One region of the Roseibium sp. HPY-6 genome, then DNA from elsewhere that is predicted to be linked to it. Evidence: predicted binding sites of a transcription regulator. Region 1 holds the regulator's gene; the other holds the start of a gene.
What was found. Region 1 encodes PhoB, which activates phosphate uptake and scavenging genes when phosphate is short. Its sites were predicted from a motif close to TGTCATNNANCTGTCAT; they were not measured.
Positions count from the first base shown of each region.

Region 2: the regulator PhoB is predicted to act here: its motif matches at 1,679-1,695, upstream of olsB (l-ornithine N(alpha)-acyltransferase).

Region 1 covers NZ_JBEWCD010000002.1:1,431,481-1,435,069, reverse strand. The annotation lists gene ABVF61_RS18015 (GcrA family cell cycle regulator) at 510-1,046, shown strand; gene phoB (phosphate regulon transcriptional regulator PhoB) at 1,147-1,845, opposite strand; gene phoU (phosphate signaling complex protein PhoU) at 1,916-2,614, opposite strand; gene pstB (phosphate ABC transporter ATP-binding protein PstB) at 2,646-3,443, opposite strand; gene pstA (phosphate ABC transporter permease PstA) at 3,455-3,589, opposite strand, start outside.
Region 2 covers NZ_JBEWCD010000003.1:613,418-617,006, forward strand. The annotation lists gene ABVF61_RS28910 (transglycosylase domain-containing protein) at 1-423, opposite strand, end outside; gene olsB (l-ornithine N(alpha)-acyltransferase) at 591-1,529, opposite strand; gene ABVF61_RS28920 (PAS domain-containing hybrid sensor histidine kinase/response regulator) at 1,839-3,589, opposite strand, start outside.

The DNA.
Region 1 (3,589 bases):
AGAGCACCCAGCCTCCTTTTGAAGGCAGGTGAAATGCTCTCTACATGGTGTCATCGATCAAGCTCGAACGCCAAACCGCCCAGGCCGATATTTCCCGTTTCCTGTTGCGGCACTTGCCCGGGAAACGAGCCCGTTTGATCCGGTGCGCTTCACGAGTGCGGACAAGCCAAAACGCAACGTGCCGCCCCGATGAGGCGGCACGTCGCAAGATGCTTATACACCGCGCGTACCGTTGGCTGTCAATGGAAATGCTGCTGCCGGCACTTAAAGTCACGTTTCGTGAAACGCTGGAAGGCCTTACCATAACTGGGGAAAAGTCCGCTCATCCCCAACTGGTTTGGGTGAAGCGGTTGCCTCACAAATTAACGTTATTGTAACCTCTGGCTCATCAAACACGAGATCTCGTGCGGCACATCACCAAGAGGCACAAGATATGCCAAAATTAGGCATGCTAGAGCATGTCTGACACGAGGTTAATGGCCAAATGGCCGAACTAAAGGGTGCGGGCAATGAGTTGGACGAACGAACGGGTTGAACTGCTCAAGAAACTTTGGAGCGAAGGCCTGAGTGCAAGTCAGATCGCAGGCGAACTCGGGGGTGTGACCCGCAACGCCGTGATCGGCAAGGTGCACCGGCTCGGGCTTTCCGGACGTGCAAAGACCTCAAGTTCCAGCGCAAAGCCGCGCCGGCCGCGCACCGCCAGCCCCGCTGCAGGAGCAGCACCAAAGAAACCTGTGCAGCAACCGCAGATGATCGGAGCTACGGCACTCAAGGTGGACACGTCACCTGCACCTGTCGCTGATATCAAGCCTGAGTTGGAACCCATGCCCGAGATGGTCATTCCGATTTCTCAGCGCGCAACGATCCTTACGCTGACTGAGCGGACCTGTAAGTGGCCGATCGGTGATCCTGCGACGGACGATTTCTATTTCTGTGGCCGCGTTTCCGATGCTGGCGTTCCTTATTGTGCATATCACTGCAAGATCGCTTATCAGCCTGTTGCTGACCGGCGCCGCGAGCGAAAGACGGTTGCGCAGGCCTCCTGATATTTTCCTCAACCATTGAAAAACCCGCCTTTGTGGCGGGTTTTTTGTTTTGGACAAAAAGTCCGTCGGGTTTCGGTTAAGTATTGCCCGCGAGAACCTGTCAGCTGGCAATCGAGAACTGGTCATTGAAGGCGTAGCCTGCGCCACGCACGGTCCGGATCGGATCCTTCGCCTTGCCCTTGTTGAGCGCCTTGCGCAGCCTGCCAACATGAACATCCACCGTACGTTCATCGACATAAACATCGTGACCCCAGACACCGTCCAGAAGCTGTTCACGCGAGAACACGCGGCCCGGGGAAGTCATCAGGAACTCAAGAAGCCGGAACTCGGTCGGCCCCAGGTGTATTTCCTTGGTGTTACGGCGAACACGGTGGGTTTCACGGTCGAGTTCAATGTCACCGGACCTGAGCATCGTGGAGACGACTTCCGGACTCGCTCGGCGCAGGATTGCGCGCACCCTTGCCATGAGCTCGGGGACCGAAAAAGGCTTTACGACATAGTCATCGGCACCAGTCGACAGACCGCGGATACGTTCTGCTTCCTCGCCGCGCGCCGTGAGCATAATGATCGGCAAACGTTCGGTGTCTTCCCGTGCCCGCAGGCGCCGGCACAGTTCAATTCCGGAGAGCCCGGGAAGCATCCAGTCCAGCAGGAGCAGATCCGGCAGGCTCTCCCGCAGGCGGATTTCGGCTTCGTCTCCACGGACACAGGATTCGACCTGGTACCCTTCCGCTTCCAAATTGTATCTCAAGAGAAGGCTGAGCGGTTCTTCGTCTTCAACGATCAGCACTTTCGGCATTCGTTCACGCTCCGATATTACCGGCCGGCACACGCATGCCGGCCGAAAGAGTCCCGCAGTCTTTCAGTGCTTAGCCAGCACTTGTTGTTTCATCAAGCTTTTCACGGTCTTCGGGAAGCCGTTCGCCGGTGACCATGTAGTAGACGTTTTCCGCAATATTGGTTGCATGGTCACCGATGCGCTCGATGTTCTTGGCGCAGAACAACAGGTGCACGCATTGAGTGATCACGCGCGGATCTTCCATCATATAAGTCAGCAGTTCACGGAACAGGGACGTGTAGATGGCGTCGACTTCAGCATCGGCCTCCTGCACCCGGCGAGCTGCTTCCGCGTCGCGTTGCGTGTAGGCGTCGAGTACCAGCTTTAGCTGGCCGAGCGCGAGTTCCGTCATGTGTTCAACGCCGATCGCCAGCTTCTTCGATTGCAGATTGCTGTCGATCGCAATCGCGCGCTTGGCGACGTTTTTCGCCAGATCACCAACTCGCTCAAGATCGTTGGCGATGCGGCTTGCCGCGGTGATTTCGCGAAGGTCCTGCCCCATGGGCTGACGGCGCGCGATCATTTCGATCAATTTTGCCTCAACCGCCTGGTGCAGCGTATCGAGCCGTTCGTCGTTTGCGACAGTGGTCTTGGCGAGTTCGTGATCCTGAGAAACAAGAGCTGCGACCGCGTCGGCAAAGGCGCGTTCCGCGAGGCCACCCATTTCGGCGACCTTACCGGCCATTTCCGTCAGTTCCTCGTCATATGCCGAGACAATGTGTTCAGACATCCTGTGTCCCTTTCCGATTTCGGAAAACCGCTTAGCCGAAGCGGCCAGTAATGTAATCCTGAGTGCGCTTGTCTTTCGGATTTGTGAAGATGTCCTCCGTCGGACCTTCTTCAACCAGAATACCCAGGTGGAAAAAAGCTGTACGCTGAGAAACACGCGCCGCCTGCTGCATGGAATGCGTCACGATGACAATGGTGTAATTCTCACGCAGCTCATCGATCAACTCCTCGACCTTTGCCGTGGCAATCGGGTCAAGGGCCGAGCAAGGTTCGTCCATCAGGATCACTTCCGGGCTGACCGCAATGGCGCGCGCGATGCACAGACGTTGCTGCTGCCCACCGGACATTCCCGTTCCGGGCTCGTCCAGACGATTTTTCACCTCTTCCCAAAGGCCGGCTTTCTGGAGGCTCGAGGACACTATGTCGTCGAGTTCCGCCTTATTGCGGGCGAGACCGTGGATACGCGGACCATAGGCGATGTTGTCGTAGATCGACTTCGGGAACGGGTTCGGTTTCTGGAAAACCATCCCGACCTTCGCCCGAAGCTGCACCGGATCGACTTTGGGGTCGTAGATATCTTCGTTGTCGATCTTGATCGATCCTTCCACGCGGCAGATATCAATCGTGTCGTTCATGCGGTTGATCGTGCGCAGGAAGGTCGACTTGCCGCAGCCGGACGGGCCGATGAAAGACGTCACCGAACGCGGTTGGATTTCAATGTCCACGTCCTTGATGGCATGTGTATCGCCATAAAAGACCTGAACCTTGTTTGCGGATATTTTGCTCTCGGTCATTTCGTTCGCCTGTTCAATACTCGGCATCTCGTTCATCGCATCAATCCTTACCAGCGGCGTTCAAACCTGCGGCGCAGGATGATCGCGAGAATGTTCATTGAGAGGAGGAAGATCAGGAGGACGATAATTCCACCCCAAGCTTTCTCAGTAAACGCGAGATCGGACCGCGCCGCCCAGGTGTA
Region 2 (3,589 bases), on a different contig from region 1:
CCATTCGGAAGTCGGCGGCAGATAGGCCGCATAATAGCCGATAACGCAGACAACTGCGATCACGCCCCAGATGCCTGCAACTGCGCTCCAATAGACACCGCGTTTGAAGAGGCGGCCGACGGCTGCCGGAACCTTAAGCCTCGTCCTGCGCTTGCCGCTGCGCCGCTTGGCTCCAGATCTTCCACCGCGCCGGTTGCCGGCATTGCCTCTCGTTTTTCCCGATTGGGTCTTTGTGCGCTTTTTCGAAGAAGTTTTTTTGCGCCCGGATGATCCGCCGGACTTGGCACTTTTGGACTTGGATCCGGACTTCGACGCGGGTGCGGAGGCGCGATCCTGCGGCCCAAGGCGCAGGTCCAGCAGGCTGCTGCTGTCCTCACCGAATGTCGGTTCAATCCGTGGCTGGCGTTTCGCCCGAGGCGCCATCGATCATACGTCCCGTCGTCTGTGCCGGCACATGCCGGAACCCCCGGGAGTGATCTTAGAATGCGGCAATTTAAGGGGGCGTTAAGTTTCGGCGCCCTTTCAGACGTCAAATGTCCTGCGTCGATCCAGGCGTTTGAGCCGTGTTCGGCCGGAAAAGGTGATCGCTGTCAGCTGGAATACCGGCTGGCATCCGCACCATAATAATTGACGTAGCGCGTGTTAAGTTCAGACACCGGCATGATGATGAGCACATCCGTGGTGCTGAACTGATGATCCACCACTGCGCCGTCACCAATGAATGCCCCAAGTCTCAGATAACCTTTGACGAGTGGCGGCAAAGCGCGCAGCGCTGCCTTGGCATCGATCTGGTCAGCCGGGATCCGGTTCATCTCGACATATCGGTCTTCAACCGCGCGGACCCGCCATTCTTCCGGTGCCCGCGCATTGTGGTGCAGGAAAGACAACTGCTGAGCCAGGGCGTCTGGATTTGTGCCTTCGATCGAGGCGCACCCGAGCATCACATCGATCTTGTGCCGCAAAACGTACGACCAGATGCCGTGCCACAACAATTCGACGGTCTTCTTGTTGCGGTAGGGCTTCAGCACGCACGAGCGTCCGAGCTCCAGAAAGCGCTTGTCCGGATTGGCTCCGATAATCTTTTGAACGTCATATTCGCCGGAGGTGTAGAAGCCGCTGTGCTGCTCGGCCACGTCCTGCCGCAACAGCCTGTACGTTCCGACAATCTCGGGCTTCAACCGGCCGAGCTTGTTGCGCTTGAGAGTGTCGTGGTCGACGACAAGAAGGTGATCGCAGTAGGCATCGAACGGGTCCGCATCGCGGCGTGTCGCGATGGTATGAGCATCGGCGACAGCGGACATTTCCTCATAGAAAACCTCATACCGAAGCCGCTGCGCCTTTTTGACTTCCTTGAAGTTCCGGGCCATGCGCACTTCGAGGGGGCCGACCCTGCCGAGAGTTTCACCGGTTTTGACCGGAGTGCGGACTGGCGGACCCGGGTGTGTGGTCTTTGTCGCGGCGACGCCGGTGCGCATCGCAGGCGAAAACCTTCGCACGAGCTTTCTCGGTGAAAACAGGTTTTGCCGCATTATGGACATTCCACCCTCTTGCATTCCTCACGGGGCACCCCGGGCGGTTTCACAGGTTAGCACCTGTTTCACCGTTATTATTACCTTTGCCGGAGCACGAACACCGGCTGCGGTCAGCGTGCGTCGGTCCTGCCGTAGAACACATTATTCCGACAGCTGGATGACATTGGGTTTTTTCCTTTTATCGAACAACCCAAGTTTACCGTAGTCTTCGGAATTTGTGAAATTTACTGAAGTGCTTAGAGCGCTTGGTCGAACTTCCGAAGAAGCCGGAACCAAGCGTTTACAGTAGGGCAGCGCGCAGCGACGTCAGGCGCGACCGATTGATTCGAGGGCCTGGGAGATTGAATCGACCGAAAGCGGCTTTGTCAGATAGCCGGCGGCACCAACCTCAACGGCCTTGTCGCGAGCATCCTGCATAACGTCTGCAGTGACGATCAGAACCGGCACGGGCGGCCGCGATTCAGCTGCTTCATCCTCGCGGATTTTCCGGATTGCCTCAAACCCGTCGAGACCCGGCATATGCAGATCCATCAGGATGGCATCGAATGTACCGCCCGCTGCTTCTTCAACGGCAGTTTCGCCGTCGACGACCATCACCGGGATGTGACCGAGCTTGCGCAGCATCGCTTCACTGAGAAGACGGTTGATGTCGTTGTCTTCCGCGACAAGCAGGCGCAGCGGCCGCGCCGGTGCAATGGCGCGCCGGGCAGCGTCGCCACTCTCAACGGGGCGCGCACCCGCGTCCCAGGCAAGACCATCGATCGCACCGCCAAACAGCCCGGAAAAGATCTGGATGAGAGTTTCTATCCTCACGGGCCGGATCAGATAAGCCGCATATCCTGCAGAGCGAAGATGATCGAGGCGGTCACGCTCGGCAGGTGAAATGAGAACGACGGCGGGAGCTTCGCTTCCTGCAAGCCTCGCCGATGCCAGCCAGCCGCCGCTGTCTGCCAGCGCCGCGTTGTCGACAACGATGAGATCGGCATTGGTCAGTGCATGAACCAGGCTGTCGCTGCCAGGCGCTTCTACCGAAACCTTGGCATTGTGCCGGGCAAGCCGCTCACACAGGAGCGGGCATTCGATTCGGCTGTTGCTGACGAATACGATGGTCTTGTCTTCAAGCATCGCGAGCCGGGGATCGGAGTTGCCGGACAGCGTCTCCGGTATCGGCAGGCAAACCGTGAAATGGCCGCCACCTTCAGACCCGGGCCGTGCTGTGATCGAGCCGCCCATGAGGCGGGCGAGCCTTTGGGCGATCGCCAGTCCCAGTCCCGTGCCGCCGAACTTGCGCGCGGGGCCATGATCAACCTGCTCGAACTCGCGGAACAACCGTTCTGCTTCGCTTTCGTCAAAACCGATGCCGGTATCACGCACGTCGATTTCAAGGACACTGCCGCTGACAGCCTGCGCTCTGCCTGTCAATGTGACCGAGACGCCACCGTCATCTGTAAACTTGACGCCGTTTCCGATCAGGTTGAAGAGGATCTGGCGGACGCGTGTTGCATCGAGCGTGATCTCGTCCGGCAGTGCCGGATCGACCATCGCACCGATCTCGAGCCCTTTTGCATGTGCTTTCGGGGCGAGCAGTTCAACAACGTTTTCCGCCAGCGCTCCGACCTTGACCGGTGCCGCATGAATGTCGAGCTTGCCGGCTTCCACTTTCGAAAAATCAAGGACCTCGTCGATCAACAGCAGCAACGTTTCGCCGGAGGTTTCGAGCGCATCAATATAGGCGTCCTGCTCTTTTGTCAGACGGGTGTCCCGCAAGAGCGACGCCATTCCCAGAATGCCGTTGAGCGGTGTCCGTATTTCGTGGCTCACGGTTGCCAGGAAACGAGATTTCGCTTCATTCGAGCTTTCCGCCGTATGCCGGGCAGCAAGCAACTCTTCCTCAATCAGCCGTCGCTCGGTCACGTCCCGAAGAACGGTCTGCACAAGTTGCCTGTCGGTTGCGGTGTCGCGGACCGGGACATCAATGCGTGAGAACCAGCGTGGTCCCTGGGCCGTTAGAATATGCAAATCCTGGAAGCCGGTACCGACCGGGGCTGCCTCCTGCG